Regions from separate parts of the Janthinobacterium sp. KBS0711 genome, predicted to be linked through region 1. Evidence: predicted binding sites of a transcription regulator. Region 1 holds the regulator's gene; each other region holds the start of a gene.
The links. The regulator HrcA, encoded in region 1, represses chaperone genes, less so after heat shock. The targets are predictions, from matches to a motif close to TTAGCACTCNNNNNNNNNGAGTGCTAA.
Positions count from the first base shown of each region.

Region 2: the regulator HrcA is predicted to act here: its motif matches at 2,099-2,125, upstream of groES (co-chaperone GroES).
Region 3: the regulator HrcA is predicted to act here: its motif matches at 4,001-4,027, upstream of rpoH (RNA polymerase sigma factor RpoH).

Region 1 is NZ_LBCO01000024.1:1,019,686-1,024,933, forward strand. Features, by position in the region: gene VM94_RS17195 (CaiB/BaiF CoA transferase family protein) at 1-98, shown strand, start outside; gene VM94_RS17200 (barstar family protein) at 212-538, opposite strand; gene dapB (4-hydroxy-tetrahydrodipicolinate reductase) at 547-1,356, opposite strand; gene VM94_RS17210 (outer membrane protein assembly factor BamE) at 1,376-2,011, opposite strand; gene fur (ferric iron uptake transcriptional regulator) at 2,208-2,639, shown strand; gene hrcA (heat-inducible transcriptional repressor HrcA) at 2,691-3,707, opposite strand; gene VM94_RS17225 (HAD family hydrolase) at 3,809-4,534, opposite strand; gene VM94_RS17230 (hypothetical protein) at 4,779-5,248, shown strand, end outside.
Region 2 is NZ_LBCO01000035.1:634,198-639,445, reverse strand. Features, by position in the region: gene groL (chaperonin GroEL) at 1-1,517, opposite strand, end outside; gene groES (co-chaperone GroES) at 1,568-1,858, opposite strand; gene VM94_RS26030 (hypothetical protein) at 2,393-3,139, shown strand; gene VM94_RS26025 (DUF904 domain-containing protein) at 3,269-3,559, shown strand; gene VM94_RS26020 (cell division protein ZapA) at 3,559-3,870, shown strand; RNA gene ssrS (6S RNA) at 3,925-4,102, shown strand; gene VM94_RS26015 (EVE domain-containing protein) at 4,192-4,656, shown strand; gene VM94_RS27575 (GGDEF domain-containing protein) at 4,653-5,248, opposite strand, start outside.
Region 3 is NZ_LBCO01000018.1:65,037-70,284, reverse strand. Features, by position in the region: gene VM94_RS10065 (ArsR/SmtB family transcription factor) at 1-427, opposite strand, end outside; gene VM94_RS10060 (cytochrome P450) at 504-1,607, shown strand; gene VM94_RS10055 (antibiotic biosynthesis monooxygenase family protein) at 1,604-1,951, shown strand; gene VM94_RS10050 (hypothetical protein) at 1,955-2,407, opposite strand; gene VM94_RS10045 (hypothetical protein) at 2,586-2,852, shown strand; gene rpoH (RNA polymerase sigma factor RpoH) at 2,942-3,835, opposite strand; gene ftsX (permease-like cell division protein FtsX) at 4,225-5,145, opposite strand; gene VM94_RS10030 (cell division ATP-binding protein FtsE) at 5,142-5,248, opposite strand, start outside.

The DNA.
Region 1 (5,248 bases):
CGCCATTGCTGGGGCAGCATACGCAGGAAGTGCTGCAGCAGTGGCTGGGATTGGACAGTGCGGAAATTGACGGCTTGCGCGAGCGCAAGGTGGTGTAAACGTTGGTCGTCTGGACGTTGGTCGGATTAGCGCTTGCGCGTAATCCGACTTGGACAGCCAACAATGTTGTCGGATTACGGCCCGCAGGGCCTAATCCGACCTACGATTCTATTTACTTGAGTACCAGCTTCAACGCCGGCTTTTCGCCATAATCGTCATAGCGCTCATTGATGCCGGCGATACAGAAGGTGATTTCTTCCAGTAAATCAGGCACCTGCGCCTTCATGCTTTCCGCGTCCTGCACGACGATTTCCAGCACTTCGTTCGGTTTCAAACGGAACTGCGTCATGTTTTCGTCGTCGCGCAAATAGCTGAGGCAATCGACCCAGGCATCCATGCTGTTGCCGTAGAACTCGGGGAAACCGAAGGCTTGCACGCATTGCGCGTGAAAGCTCGCTTCGTCGGTGATGTCTTTTCCATTCAGGATGGCAGTGGCCATGGTCTTCCTCAGTTCTTCAGCGACAGCACATCCTGCATGTCGAACAGGCCGGTCGGCTTGTCGGCCAGGAAACGCGCCGCGCGCAGGGCGCCGTGGGCGTAGGTGACGCGGCTGCTCGACTTGTGGCTGATCTCGATGCGCTCGCCGATGCCGGCAAACAGCACCGTATGGTCGCCGACGATATCGCCGCCGCGGATGGTGGCAAAGCCGATGGTCGACGGGTCGCGTTCGCCCGTCACGCCTTCGCGGCCGTACACGGCGCATTCCTTCAAGTCGCGGCCCAGGGCACCGGCCACCACTTCACCCATTTGCAGGGCCGTGCCCGATGGCGCATCGACCTTGAAGCGGTGATGGGCTTCGATGATCTCGATATCGTAGCCTTCGGACAGGCTTTTCGCGGCCAGTTCCAGCAGCTTCATGGTGACATTCACACCCACGCTCATGTTCGGCGCGAACATGATGGCCGTCTTTTCGGCAGCGGCGGCAATGGCTGCCTTGCCCGCGTCATCGAAACCGGTGGTGCCGATGATCATCTTGACGCCGTGCTCGGCGCAATACGCCAGGTGCTGCAAAGTGCCTTCCGGGCGCGTGAAGTCGATCAGGTAATCGGCGCCGGCCAGGCCGGCGGCCAGGTCGGACTCGATCAGCACGCCGGCAGGCTTGCCCAGGAAAGCGGCGGCATCCTGGCCGACGGACGGCGAGCCTGCGCGGTCGAGCGCGCCAGCGAGCACGGCGTCGGGCGCGTTGCTGACCGCTTCGATCAGGATATGGCCCATGCGGCCGCTGGCGCCAGCGATGGCAATTTTCAGTTCAGTCATTTTATTCTCTTACAACAGCTTATTTGGTAGGTTCGGCAGCAGGTGCAGGCTCGGCGGCAGGCGCCGTTGCGGGTGCAGGTGCAACGTCAGGCTTGCTCACAGGAATGGCAGGGGCGGCATCGGCCGGCACCGGCACGGCGCTTGGCGCCACGGGCGATGGGACGACGGCGGCAGGCACGTCGGCCTTGGCGACCTTGGCGAACGGCGACGGACCAGCGATGCGGTCAATGTATTCTTTCTCCGTCGGCAAGTTTCCGCCTTCGAAACGTTCAACCTTGCCATCCTTGCCGAAGTACACGACCACGCGGCTGCTGGTGGTTTCGCCACTGCCCCGGGCCAGGCGGAATGGATAATCCCAGCGGTCGGCATGGAAGATATCGGTCAGCAGCGAGGTGCCGAGGACGAAACGCACCTGGTCGCGCGTCATGCCCACTTTCAACTGGGCCAGCATCTCTTCCGAGACAAAGTTGCCTTGTTGAATGTCAGGACGGTAGGGCGAGAAGAACCACATGAATTTTTGCAGCGGCGTAATGGTCGTCGTTTGTGCGCCCTGTTCCGGGACTACTTCCTTGCCTTCTTTTTGAGCAGCTGCCGGCTTTTCGCCCAGGATGCCACGGCTGGCGCAGCCGGACATGGCCAGCGCGACACAGACCATGCCTGCCACGACTGGTGCTCGAAATGAAATACGGTGCCAGAGAGATGGCAATACAGCCGGTGTTACGCGCATAAATGACCTCAATTGGATGAACAAAACGCCAGGAGTGACCGGCCCGCCAAAAAAAAGCATATTTTGGCACTCCCCGACAAAACGCTATATGATAAAGCACCTGACCCACATACGAGCAACAAACATGAGTAACAATCCTAGTGATCTCAAGGCAAGCGGCCTGAAAGCCACCCTGCCACGGCTGAAGATACTCGATATCTTCCAGAGTAGCCCGGTACGCCACCTGACCGCGGAAGACGTGTATAAAATTCTGCTGGCCGATAATATGGATGTCGGCTTGGCAACTGTCTACCGCGTTCTGACCCAATTCGAACAGGCAGGCTTGCTCAACCGCAACCATTTTGAAACCGGCAAGGCGATTTTCGAACTCAACGAAGGCTCCCACCACGATCATCTGGTATGCCTCGACTGTGGCCGGGTCGAAGAATTCTTCGACGAAGAAATCGAAATCCGCCAGCAAAAAGTGGCCGAAGAGCGCGGCTTCAAGATCGCCGAACACGCCCTGGCCATCTACGGCAACTGCACCAAGACAGCTTGCCCGCACAAAACAGCCTGACCCACGCCGGCCATTCCCGCAAGGGGCCGGCCGGCGCAGCATTGAACCGCATCAATGATGGCTGAGTGCGCTTGACAGCAACTTGGCCGTGATATCGACAATCGGGATGACGCGCTCGTAAGCCATGCGCGTCGGTCCGATCACTCCCAACGTTCCCACGATCTTGCCGTTGACTTCATACGGCGCCGTCACCACGCTCATTTCATCCATCGGCACCAGGTTCGATTCGCCGCCGATGAAAATCTGCACGCCCGTCGCCTTGCTCGACACGTCGAGCAGCTGCATCAAGCCCGTCTTTTGCTCGAACATGTCGAACATCTGGCGCAGCGAATGCATGTTCGATGACAGATCGCTCACGCTGAGCAAGTTGCGCTCGCCGGAAATCACCATGTCGTCGCTATGGTCGGCCATCGCCTCGCTGCCCGCTTCCACGGCCGCCTGCATCAGGCTGCCCATGTCGTCGCGCAACTGGCGCAATTCGCCCTGCAGGCGCACGCGCACGGCGTCGAATGACAAGCCGCCATAATTCTGATTGATGTAATTGGCCGATTGCACCAGTTGCGCCGGCGTATAGTCGGCCTCCGTCAACAGCAGGCGGTTCTGCACGTCGCCGCCGGGCGCGACGATGACGAGCAGGATGCGTTTTTCGGACAGGCGCAGGAATTCGATTTGCTGGAACACGGATTCGCGGCGCGGGCTGAGCACGACGCCGGCAAACTGCGACAGCGACGACAACATCTGCGCCGCGTTGGCGATGGTTTTTTGCGGCTGCGGCGTCTGCAGGCGCATGCGCGACTCCACCAGATGCTCGTCCAGGTGCCGGACGGTCAGCAAGGTGTCGACAAAGATGCGGTAGCCGCGCGGCGTGGGGATGCGTCCGGCCGAGGTATGCGGACTGGACACATAACCGAGCTCTTCCAGATCGGCCATGATGTTGCGGATCGTGGCCGGCGACAGGTCGAGGCCGGAAATTTTCGACAAGGCGCGCGAACCGACCGGCAGGCCGTCGGCGATATATCGCTCGACCAGGGCTTTCAGCAGTGTTTGGGCACGTGTATCGAGTTGCATGGTGTTCTATTTAGAAAGTATTTTGTTAAGCAAGCGGCAACGAAAGCGGCCGAACGTGCAGCAACAGCGCCTATTATGCACGTTCGCCCGTCCCGCGGCGATCAATCTTCCAGTTGCCCCTGCAGCCACAGCAGCAATTCATCAAAGTTGGCGCAGATGGCGTCGGGCTGCACGCCGGCGGCCAGGTTGGCGTCGCTGCCCTTGCGGTTCATCCACACGGCACGCATGCCCGCCCCTTGCGCCCCCGTCACATCGAAATACAGGTCATCGCCGACATACACGGCCTCGTGGGGCGCCACGCCCAGCGCGGCGCAACCGGCCAGGAAGATGCTGGCGTCAGGCTTGGCGACGCCAAAGTCGCTGGCGGCAATCGACACTTTAAAATGCTGTGCCAGGCCGATAATTTCAAGGTCCGCATTGCCATTCGAGATGGAGCCGACCAGCATGCGCTGGCCCATCCAGGCCAGGCCCGGCAAGACATCGTCATACGGCTGGACGCGATGACGGGCCGCCAGGAACTGCGCGATGGCGCCGTCGACGAGGGCGGGATCCTCGCCGGCAGCTTCGAAGGCGGTCAGCAGGCCAGCGCGGCGCAACTCGATCAGGTTGCCATGGAAATGCGGTTGATCATTGAGCATGGCCAGGCGGTGCTGGCGCAGCACCTCGATGGAAAACTGCTGCGCCACCTTGGGCGCATGCGCGGCCAGCCAGTCGTGCAGCAAGGTTTCGGCGGCGGCAATCACGGGCGCGATGGGCCACAAGGTATCGTCGAGGTCGAACAGGATGGCCTTGGGCGGCACGGCAGGTTTTACAGGGGCAAGGGACATGGGATTCACGGTGGATGCCGCGCCACAGTGCGCAGCCTGCGTCTATTGTCGCATTGATCGCCGCCGCCGACATGGCTGCGCCCCCGTGAAATGGGGCCGGGCCAGCGCTTCCCGGCGAAAAATTGTTACAGGGTGATACAAGGCAAGATCATTCAGCTTGCCAGATAGACTAAAATAGGCGCCATTCCAATGCGGCGCCAGCGTCCGCGTTGCGCTACCCAACCTAATTCGTTTTGGAGAATGTATGAAAAATTTGTACCTGCGCTCGATGCTGGCGGCGGCTTGCGCCGTCACATTGGCAGCCTGCGGCGGCAGCGGCGGCAACCTGTATCTGAGTGGCCAAGTGTCCAATCTGGCAAAAGATGGCCTGATTCTCCTGAATGATGGCGAACGCTTGCCTGTCTCCGCAGGCCAGACCTCCTTTGTTTTCACCAAGCTGGTCAATACCGATGACCGCTACGACATCAGCATCGCGCAGCAGCCAAAAGGCGCCGTTTGCAAGATTACCAATGGCGCAGGCAAGGCATCGAGCTATTCCGTGACCACGGCTTTCGTCAGCTGCGAAACCAATACCTACCCGCTGAGCGGCACGATCACAGGCCTGACCGCGGACGGCTTGACCCTGGCCATTGGCAGCACCACCACCAGCCCGCTGAAAGGCAGCACGAGCTATACGTTCCCGAATGTCAATGACGGCATTGCCTACAATATTTC
Region 2 (5,248 bases), on a different contig from region 1:
GCGTTTTGCAGCGCCGAACGGGTCACTTTGGCTGGGTCCAGGACGCCCATTTCAACCATGTCGCCATACGTGCCGTTGGCAGCGTTGTAGCCGTAGTTGCCCGTGCCAGCCAGTACGGCTGCCACGACGACCGAAGCTTCTTCGCCAGCGTTTTGCACGATCATGCGCAGTGGCTCTTCCATTGCGCGCAGGACGATCTTGATACCAGCGTCTTGATCAGGATTGTCGCCCTTGACCGTGATGTTGGCGCGTGCGCGCAGCAGGGCTACGCCGCCGCCTGGCACGATGCCTTCTTCCACGGCAGCGCGGGTTGCGTGCAGTGCATCTTCAACGCGGGCTTTTTTCTCTTTCATTTCGACTTCGGTGGCTGCGCCAACCTTGATCACGGCAACGCCGCCAGCCAGTTTGGCGACGCGCTCTTGCAGTTTTTCACGGTCGTAGTCCGAGGTCGCTTCTTCGATCTGTACACGCACTTGTTTCACGCGTGCTTCGATCGAGGCAGCTTCGCCGGCGCCATCGATGACGATGGTATTTTCCTTGCCCACTTCGATGCGTTTCGCTTGGCCCAGTTCGGCCAGGGTCACTTTTTCCAGGGTCAGGCCGACTTCTTCAGCGATCACTTGGCCGCCGGTCAGGACAGCGATGTCTTCCAGCATGGCTTTGCGGCGGTCGCCGAAGCCAGGTGCTTTCACTGCGCAAGTTTTCAGGATGCCGCGGATGTTGTTCACAACCAGGGTGGCCAGCGCTTCGCCTTCGATGTCTTCTGCGATGATCAGCAGTGGACGGCCAGCTTTTGCGACTTGTTCCAGTACCGGCAGCAGGTCACGGATGTTCGAGATTTTCTTGTCGCACAGCAGGACGAATGGGCTGTCCAGTACGGCAACTTGTTTCTCTGGGTTGTTGATGAAGTATGGCGACAGGTAGCCGCGGTCGAACTGCATGCCTTCAACGATGTCCAGCTCGTCGTTCAGCGACTTGCCGTCTTCTACGGTGATGACGCCTTCTTTGCCGACTTTTTCCATCGCTTCAGCGATACGCTCGCCGATCGAGTAGTCCGAGTTCGCCGAGATCGCGCCAACTTGGGCGATTTCTTTGGTCGTGGTGCAAGGACGGGCGATTTTCGCCAGTTCTTCGACGGTTGCTGCAACAGCTTTGTCGATACCGCGCTTCAGGTCCATCGGGTTCATGCCGGCGGCAACGAACTTCATGCCTTCGCGCACGATGGCTTGTGCCAGCACGGTTGCGGTGGTGGTGCCGTCGCCGGCGTTGTCGCTGGTGCGGGAAGCAACTTCCTTGACCATTTGCGCGCCCATGTTCATGAGCTTGTCTTTGAGTTCAACTTCTTTCGCTACCGACACACCATCCTTGGTGACGGTAGGGGCGCCGAACGAGCGCTCCAGAACGACGTTGCGGCCTTTCGGGCCCAAGGTGACTTTGACTGCGTTGGCGAGGATATTGACGCCTTCGACCATCTTGGCGCGCGCTGCGTCGCCGAATACTACTTCTTTAGCTGCCATGTTCAATTCTCCTGAGTTTCGGGATGTATCTGTCTACAACGTGGAAACAATTACTTGACGACGATCGCCATGATGTCTTCTTCGCGCATGACCAGCAGCTCATCGCCGTCAACTTTGACGGTTTGGCCAGCGTACTTGCCGAACAGGACGCGGTCGCCCACTTTGACATCCAGAGGACGCACTTTGCCGTCGTCGAGAATCTTGCCATTGCCTACGGCAAGGACTTCGCCTTGATCCGGTTTTTCAGCAGCTGCATCAGGAATGATGAGGCCGGACGCAGTTTTGGTTTCCTGGTCGAGGCGTTTGACGATGACGCGATCGTTCAATGGGCGCAGATTCATACAAAACTCCTTAAAGTTCAATGGATAGGTGTTGCTAAATGAATACATGCCTGGCACAGCGCCAGGCGTGCTTTCAGTGACCGCCGTTGAAAGCAGCCCGCAACGGTCAAGCAAACCCCATGTCATCGAGTGCGTGCCAGCTAGGCAGTGGTGGCATCGCGGCGTCGCCCGCCGCGTAGCGTTCCCTGCTGTTGCCCGGCAGACACCATCATGTCCTGAGGATTGCTACGAAAGAGTTTGTTAGCACTCTCTACTAACGAGTGCTAATTATAGGGACGGTAGGGGGCTTATTCAAGGGCTTATTCTCCGGGAAGATAAGCTTAGACGTTCAGCGCAGCCTGCATTTACGCAGGGTTTGCGCAAACGCAAGCCTCGTTCCCGGGCGTCAGCAACAGGCGCGACTCTAGCATGCCCGCCAGGCGAAGGGCGTTCCTGTACGCACAGGAAACAGAGTTTTACTATGGACTTTGATAAGATGATTGTAATTGCATATCAATATCGCCACATATCCTCATCTGCACGAGAAAGCACACCATGCCATCGATCACTTCCCGTCCCGCCCTGCGCCTGCTGGGCGCCACCCTCATCGGTCTCGCCTGCCTGGGCAATGCCGCCGCGCAAACGCCCACCATCGTCGACGAGATCTCCGTGGCGGCCCTGACGCCGCAGCAAAAGGAAACGCTGCTGGGTGACCTGTTCAACGATCTGAACAAGGATGACGACGACCAGGAAGCGCACGTGTGGGACAACGGCGGCGACAGCGGCGTGCTGGTGAAAGTGACATATAACTTCAGCAACTCCGGCATGACGGAGCACAGCCTGAAGGCGCATGTGTGCCGCGACTTGAAATTCGTCGTCACGGCGGCTGGCAAAACGCAGGACTTGAGCCGCCGCACCTGTTCGCAGAGCAGCGGCCGCTGGGATGTGCAGGGCAAGGACCCGGCGCCCGTCGTGTATCCGCCTTTCCTGTCCGACGTGACGGTCGCCAAGCTGAACGCGAAAGAGCAAGCATCGCTGCTGAAGGCGGCCGTGCGCACCGTGAAAGATGAAGAGGATGGCAAGACGCGCCAGTGGAGCAACAAGGGACTGGGCAATGTCGTACCGCTGGCAGTGCGCCTGACGCCCTCGGGCACGGACGCCAAACCTGGCAGCTACAGCCGTACTTGCCGCGATTTGACAATGGTGCTTGATGGCAAGGGTGGACAACAGACGCTGACGCGCCGCTCTTGCGAAAACCGCTATGGCGGACTCGATATCGAACCCGATTACGTCGACGAGTAAAACGCTGCCATCGCGGCGCCGGAAGATGCGCGCACTTGGCGAAAAGCGCCGGAAAAAGTGTGTATTGTCCGCCAACTGCCCTGCATTGATGTAAATATGTGTGACAGCGGCGTGATTCGATTGACGCCCATGGAGCGTCCGCCCTATAGTGGCGGGATGATTTCCGAATTCAACGAATTATCCGACAAAATAGGCCTGCTGGCCGAAATGACCCATGCGCTGCGTCGTGAAAACGCGCAACTGCGCAAGGACAATGCCGCGCTGGCCGCCGAGAACGCCCTGTATGTGCAGCGCATGCGCGAAGCGCAGGAGCGGGTCGAGGCCTTGCTGGAAAAGATTCCCGAACTGGTGCAAGCCGGCCTGGAGCAAGCCGCTTCGGAAGCGGGCGCCTATATTGCCGAGAACGAGAAGGAAGCGTAATGCCGCGTGTCGATGTCAATATCATGGGCCAGTCCTACAGCATGGTGTGCCGCGACGGCGAAGAGCGCGCGCTGCGCGAAGCGGCGATCTATCTCGATAGCAAAATGAAAGCCATCCGCGACGCGGGCAAGGTCAAGGGTAACGACCGCATCGCCGTGCTGGCCGCCTTGGGCGTGGCCGCGGAGTTCCTTTCCGTGAAGTCGCCGCAAGGTCCGCTGTCGGAATTGACGATCCTGGAAGTGAAGCAGAAAATCTCGGCCATGCATACTGTCCTGGATAGCGCTCTGACGCCCCAGGAAAACCTTTTTTAAGCGCGTACGCGACGATTTGTCTTTGCGATGCGCGAGCAAAGGAGTAAACTTGGGTCTACCCTGCGGTGTTCGCGATTGCCATATATTCCTTGAACCATTTATGCGCATCGGTTGCGAATTTTGTTTGATGGGAGTGAGCGTCGCTCGTTCGACGAACCCGAAATTGAACTAACGTGACCACCTTGAACCGTTTGGTTCGGGATGCCGGCATAGCGGCACAGGCGGGGCCTAATTCGCAGTACTTGGTAGTACAACTGAAAACGGTTGCAGCATTGATGCGCAACCGTTTTTTTACGCCTGCTGCTTTGACACGGAGTCTGCATGAAACAATATTGGCTGATGAAATCCGAACCCGATGAAGTGAGCATCGACGACCTGATGGCGGCGCCCAAGCACACCATGCCGTGGTTTGGCGTGCGCAACTATCAGGCGCGCAACTTCATGCGCGATGGCATGCAGCCGGGCGATGGCGTGCTGTTCTATCACTCGAGCTGCCCGCAGCCGGGCGTGGCGGGCGTGGCCGAAGTGGCCAGCGGCGCGTATCCCGATCACAGCCAGTTTGAAGAGGGTGGCAAATACTTCGACCCGAAGGCCACACAGGAACAGCCGCGCTGGATCAGCGTCGACGTGCGCGGCCTGAAGAAGACGGCGCTGCTGCCCCTGTCCGAAATGCGCCAGATGCCGGAACTGGAAGACATGCTGCTGCTCAAGAAGGGCAGCCGGCTGTCGATCACGCCCGTGACGCCGGCGCAATGGGAAGTGATTACCAATAAGCTGAAAGTTTAGCCCTCGACCCGGTTGCGGCCATTCTGCTTGGCCCGGTACAGGGCCTGGTCGGCGGCGGCCAGCAATTGTTCCGGCGTCTGTCCTGCGTCACTCAAGGCCAGGCCGATGCTGGCCGTCACCAGGCCGCCGCGCGACGGCGCGTGGACGATGGCGGCCGCGGCGATCGCTTCCTGCATCTTGTGTGCCACGGCCAGCGCCCCCGTGCGGTCGGTGGCGGGCAGGATGGCGGCAAACTCCTCGCCGCCGAAGGGGGCCGCCAGGTCGCTGGCGCGTGGCAGCGCCGAGTGCAGGGCGGCGGCGATCCGCACCAGGCAGGCGTCGCCATACGGGTGGCCGAAAGTATCGTTGAGGCTTTTGAAGAAATCGATATCGATGATCAGCAGCGCCAGCCCTTGATGGTTGCGCGCGGCGCGCTGCCACTCCAGCTGCAAGGTCTGGTCGAAGCAGCGTCGGTTGGCGATGCCCGTCAAGCCATCCGTCAACGACAGCTTTTCCAGTTTGTCATGCGCCGCCCGCAAGGCCAGTTCACTTTGCATGTAGCGGCTTTGCAAGGTGGCCGAGCGCAGCGCGTGCACCAGCAGCGCGACGAACA
Region 3 (5,248 bases), on a different contig from region 1:
CGCCGTCGTCCAGCAGCCAGCCCTGCGCGTGCAACTGGTCGTGCAGGGCGACGGCGACGGTGCCGGCCATGTGGTCGTAACAGGTGCGCGCATGGCGCAGGCGGTCCGGCGTCGATGGAGTAAATGGCGTTGCAGGCACGCCGGCCACCACCAGCAGCGCTTCGAGGGCTTGGCCCACTTCCGCGCTGGCCAGACGGTAGTAGCGGTGCTTGCCCTGCGCCAGCATGGACAGCAAGCCATCGTCGCGCAGCCGGCTCAGATGGGCGCTGGCCGTCGAGGCGCCCACTTCGGCCAGCGTGGCCAATTCCGTGGCCGTGCGCGCATGGCCATCGAGCAGGCTGCACAGCATGCGTGCGCGGGCCGGTTCGGCGATGGCGCCGGCCAGTTGCGCCAGGCCCATGTCGGCCGAGGGAAGTTTGTCATCCATGGTTCGTTCGTGGGCGAAGTGTAGTGGTGGAAGGAGCAGCATACTCGTGTCCCCACCTCACTGCAATGGAATGCGCATGCCGCTCGCCGACCCCGCCGACCCTTTTTCAGCCGTCACCCACGCGGCGCCGTATGACTACTATCGCCGCCTGGCGGACGGTCCGCCGCTGCGTTTCGATGCGGCACTCGATTGCTGGCTGGCGACGGGCGCGGCCGGCGTGCGGGCCGTGCTCGCGCATCCCGCTTGCCGCGTGCGCCCGCAGGGCTTGGGCGTGCCGCACAACTTGGCGGGCACGCCGTGCGGCGCGATTTTTGCGGAACTGGTACGCATGAACGATGGCGAACGGCATGCCGTGCCGAAACAGGTGCTGGTGCGCGCGCTGGGGCAGGTGGATGTGGTTCGCCTGCAGGCGCAGACATTGCGCTTGGCCAGCGACCGTGTGCCCGTCGGCGCTGCCCAGCTGAATGAGGCGATTTTTCAACTGCCACTGTTTGCCATGGCAGACTTGCTGGGCTTTGCGCCAGCGCAATGGCCGGCGCTGGCGGCCTGGACGCGCGCTTTTGTTGCTTGCCTGTCGCCGCTCAGCAATGGAGAACAACTGGCTGGCGCGCAGGAAGCGGCCGATGCCCTTCTGCAAGGTTTTGGCCACTTGCTGCGCGAGGGCAGCGCGCGGCCGGGCAGCCTGCTGGCCAGTATCGTGACAGAGACCGATGCCATGGGGAGCGGCTTGCCGGCCAATCTCGTGGGTTTGCTGTCGCAGACCTGCGACGCCACTGCCGGCTTGCTGGGCAATGCCGTCGTTGCCTTGCGCACGCAGCCGGAGTTGTTGGTGCAACTGCGTGCAACACCTGAGCGATGGCCGGCCATGCTGCGCGAAGTCAGCCGTTTTGATCCGTCGATCCACAACACGCGCCGCTACACGGTGCAAGACGTGGAGTTCGATGACGTGCGCGTGCCGGCCGGACAGATGATCGTCGTCGTGCTGGCCAGCGCCAGCCATGCGGAGTTGGGTTTTGGCCATGGCCGCCATGTCTGTCCGGGCCAGTCCATCGCGCAGGCCATCGTTGCGGCTTGTTTGCAGGCGTGGGCCGATGGGCTGGAAGGCATGCCGCTGGCGTGGCGTTCTCTGCCGTCGCTGAACGCCCGCATCCCCGTGTTTACGCAAGGAGAAAATGCATGATTGCCGTGATTTTTGAAGTCTGGCCCAGCGCCGAAGGTCGCCAGCAGTATCTGGACCTGGCCGCTGCGCTACGGCCCCTGCTCGACGAAGTCGATGGCTTCATTTCCATCGAGCGCTTCAGCAGCCTGAGCGAGCCAGGCAAACTGCTGTCGCTGTCGTTCTTTCGCGACGAGGCGGCGCTGGCGCAGTGGCGGCAGCTGGAAGCGCACCGGGCGGCGCAATCGGCTGGCCGGCAGGGCGTATTTGACGATTACCGGCTGCGCATCGCCGCCGTCGTGCGCGATTACGGCATGCTGGACCGGCAACAGGCGCCGACCGACAGCCGCCAGCGCCACGATGCCTAGCGCTTAACGGGGCAGCGCGCCCTGCGTGATCTTGACCTTGACCCGATAGCTCGGTTGTTCCGCGTTCAGGGCGGGCGGCGTGGCCGGGTCGACGTCGAGCAAGGTAAACGTCAGGTGATTGACGGTGACGGAACTGGAAGCGCCGGGCATGGAATCGGACAGGACGATGTCGGTGGCGCCAGCACTGTTGAGCAAACTGAAACTGTAGCTGACGTAGCCTTTCCACACGCACACGGCGCCCTTGCGGCAGCGGCTGTCGTTGACGCGCTCGAGTTTCAGGGTATCGGTGGCCGTGATGGCGACCTGTTCGCCCGGCGACAGCACGTGGGTGACACTGCGCGGCGTGTTTTCCGCGTCGCCGGCGCTGCCGGCCGCGCCGCAGCCCGCCAGTACGGCCAGGCAGGCGAAGAACAGGGGAAGCAGCATGGTGCGATAAGAGCGGGTCAGGTAATGCATGTTTTTCCTTTCAGGTAGAGCGTCCCCGGCGTGCTTGTTCACGCGTGGGATAAAATGATGGTAACAAAATGATATTTTTCAGGCGCACTATTGGCGTGCTGCCGATGAATTGACGCGCCGGCCACGCGGCGCGCCGATTACTGCGTAAAATGGCTGTTTTGAAAATCAGGAAACAACCATGAAAAAAACCGACCTGGCCAAAAGCGATGCCAAGAAACTGATGGGAAAGATGAGTGTTCCCGGCGCCGGTGCATTCGGTAAGGAAGCGGTGGTCGTCGACCGCCGCGAGCAGCGCAAGCGCGATCAGGCCTTGGGCCTGGTGCCATTCGCCGTCAAGCTGAACAGCGATCTGGTGTTGCAATTGCAGACCCTGGCCAAGGAACGCGGCGCGGATCTGAATGAATTGGTTGCCGAAGTCCTCGTCAAGGGCCTGGCTGCAGCGTAAGGGCTGACAATGTTTATCTGTTGATAAATATCAGTTATAAAACCAAAAGGCGCCTTGCGGCGCCTTTTGCATTGCGGCATTGCTTGTGATTACACCCAGGCGGCCAGGGCGCCCTTCATTTTTTTCAGCGCCGCCACTTCGATCTGGCGGATGCGTTCGGCCGATACGCCGAACTCTTCCGCCAGCGCGTGCAGGGTGGCGCCGGAACCGTCGTCGTTGGCCAGCCAGCGCGCTTCGATGATGCGGCGCGAACGGGCGTCGAGCTTGCTCAAGGCCGTTTCCAGGCCTTCCGATTGCAGACGCGTCACTTGTTCCGCTTCCAGCACCTTGGTCGGCTCGCTTTGCTCCGACGACAGGTAGGCGATCGGCGAAAACTTGTCGTCTTCATCGTCGGTTGGCGATTCCAGCGCGATGTCGCGGCCGCTCAAGCGCGTTTCCATCTCGATCACTTCTTCGCGCTTTACGTCGAGCAGCTTGGCCAGCGCATCGATCTGCTTCGGCGTCATCGCGTCCAGGCCTGTCTTGTGGCTGCGCAGGTTGAAGAACAGCTTGCGCTGCGCCTTCGTCGTCGCAACCTTGACCAGGCGCCAGTTTTTCAGGATGTACTCGTGCATCTCGGCTTTCACCCAGTGCATGGCGTACGACACCAGGCGCACGCCCTGGTCCGGATCGAAACGTTTCACCGCTTTCATCAAGCCGATATTGCCTTCCTGAATCAGGTCGGCATGCGGCAAGCCATAGCCCAGGTAGCCACGGGCAATCGAGACCACCAGGCGCAGGTGCGACAGCACCAGTTCTTGCGCGGCGGCCAGGTCATTTTTTTCGCGCAGGCGTGTCGCCAGCGAAATTTCTTCGTCATGGGTCAACATGGGCAGGCGGTTCACGGCCGAGATATAGGCGTCAATATTGCCCAGATTGCCAGTGAACCCGAGGCCCAGCGCATTACTTTTGGTCGGAACCAATGCGGACGTTGCGGACATCATAGTCATGTTTTCTCCCTCGTAGTCTTGCTTTGTTCCAGTTGGCCACGTCACGCGACGTGGTCCGTTTGTCTGTTCGGTCTTGCGTATTCGGTCTTGTACTTTGCAGAGCGCGGCACCATCTTCATCTGGCGTCCATGGCGCTTCTGCTCTTGGTATGTCCCTATATTAGCACTCTCTGCTTGAGAGTGCCAATCAGCACATTTAATCGTCCTGATAGCCTAAATACTATGGCGATGTAATGCTTGATATATATCCAGATAGCGCTTCACGACAACGTAGTTAGTCTACGGCCTCTGGCTGAAGCGAGCCTTAAGAATACTTGCTTATTATCAAGATAGCAGCAATATGGGACGCATGGCGGCGCCAGGAGCGCCGCCATGGAAAGAGGGTCAGTTCAGGCGCGCCAGGTGGCGCTGCACGCAGAGGAAGGCGCCGATCAGGCCCAGGCTGGCGCTGACGGCCAGCAAGCCGGCCATCGGCAGCGGCGCCAGCGGCACCAGCTGGAATTCGGACGCATACAGGCGGGCAAACTCGGCAATCGCGGTATTCAGCGGCTGCAAGGCCAGCGCCACGGCGCCCAGGGCCAGCGCGCCGGCGCACAGGCCCAGCAGGGCGCCCGTGTAATAGAAGGGGCGGTGGATGAAAGTGTCCGTCGCGCCGATCAGTTTCGAGATGCTGATTTCATCGCGCTGCTGCATCACCTGCAGGCGGATGGTGTTGAAGACCACGGCGATCACGGCCACGCCCAGGGTGATGGCCAGCAGCAGCAGCACCAGGCGCAGCACGCCCAGCAGGGCAGCCAGGCGCTTGACCCAGGCCGAATCGACTTGCGCCGATTCCACGCCGGGCAAGTGGCGCAGCTGTTCCGCCACCGCATCGACGTCCTGCGCTTCGCTGGCGCTGCTGAAGGCGTCGAGTTTCAGCACATAGCTGTCGGGCAGGGGATTGTCGCCCAGTGTGCTCAGTACGTCGGCCAGTCCATTCTTGTCTTTCAGGGTGTCGAGCGCCTGTTCGCGGGGGATGAAGACGATCTTCGCCTTTTGCTCGCCGACGATCTTGCGCATGGCGCTGGCCAGGGCCACGGCTTGCTCGCGCGGCGTGTCGATCTTCAGGAAGACGCTGATTTCCGGGTCGACCGACATCTGTTCCGACATCGGGCGTACATTGTCGAGCATGGTCAAGCCGGCGAACGGGAGCGACAGGGCGATGGCGACTACTACGACGTTCAATAGAAAGCCGCCTGGCGACTTGCGCAAATGAATCAGCGCCGAACCGAGGGCGAAGCGATGTTGACGGAACCAGCCTCTCATGCCTGTTCTCCCTGCGCGTCATCCTGGTTGGGGGAGGGTGCAAAATCGGGATCGGGTGGCGCGAAGACGGGCGCTTGCGTGGCCTTGTCGATGGCGACCAGCT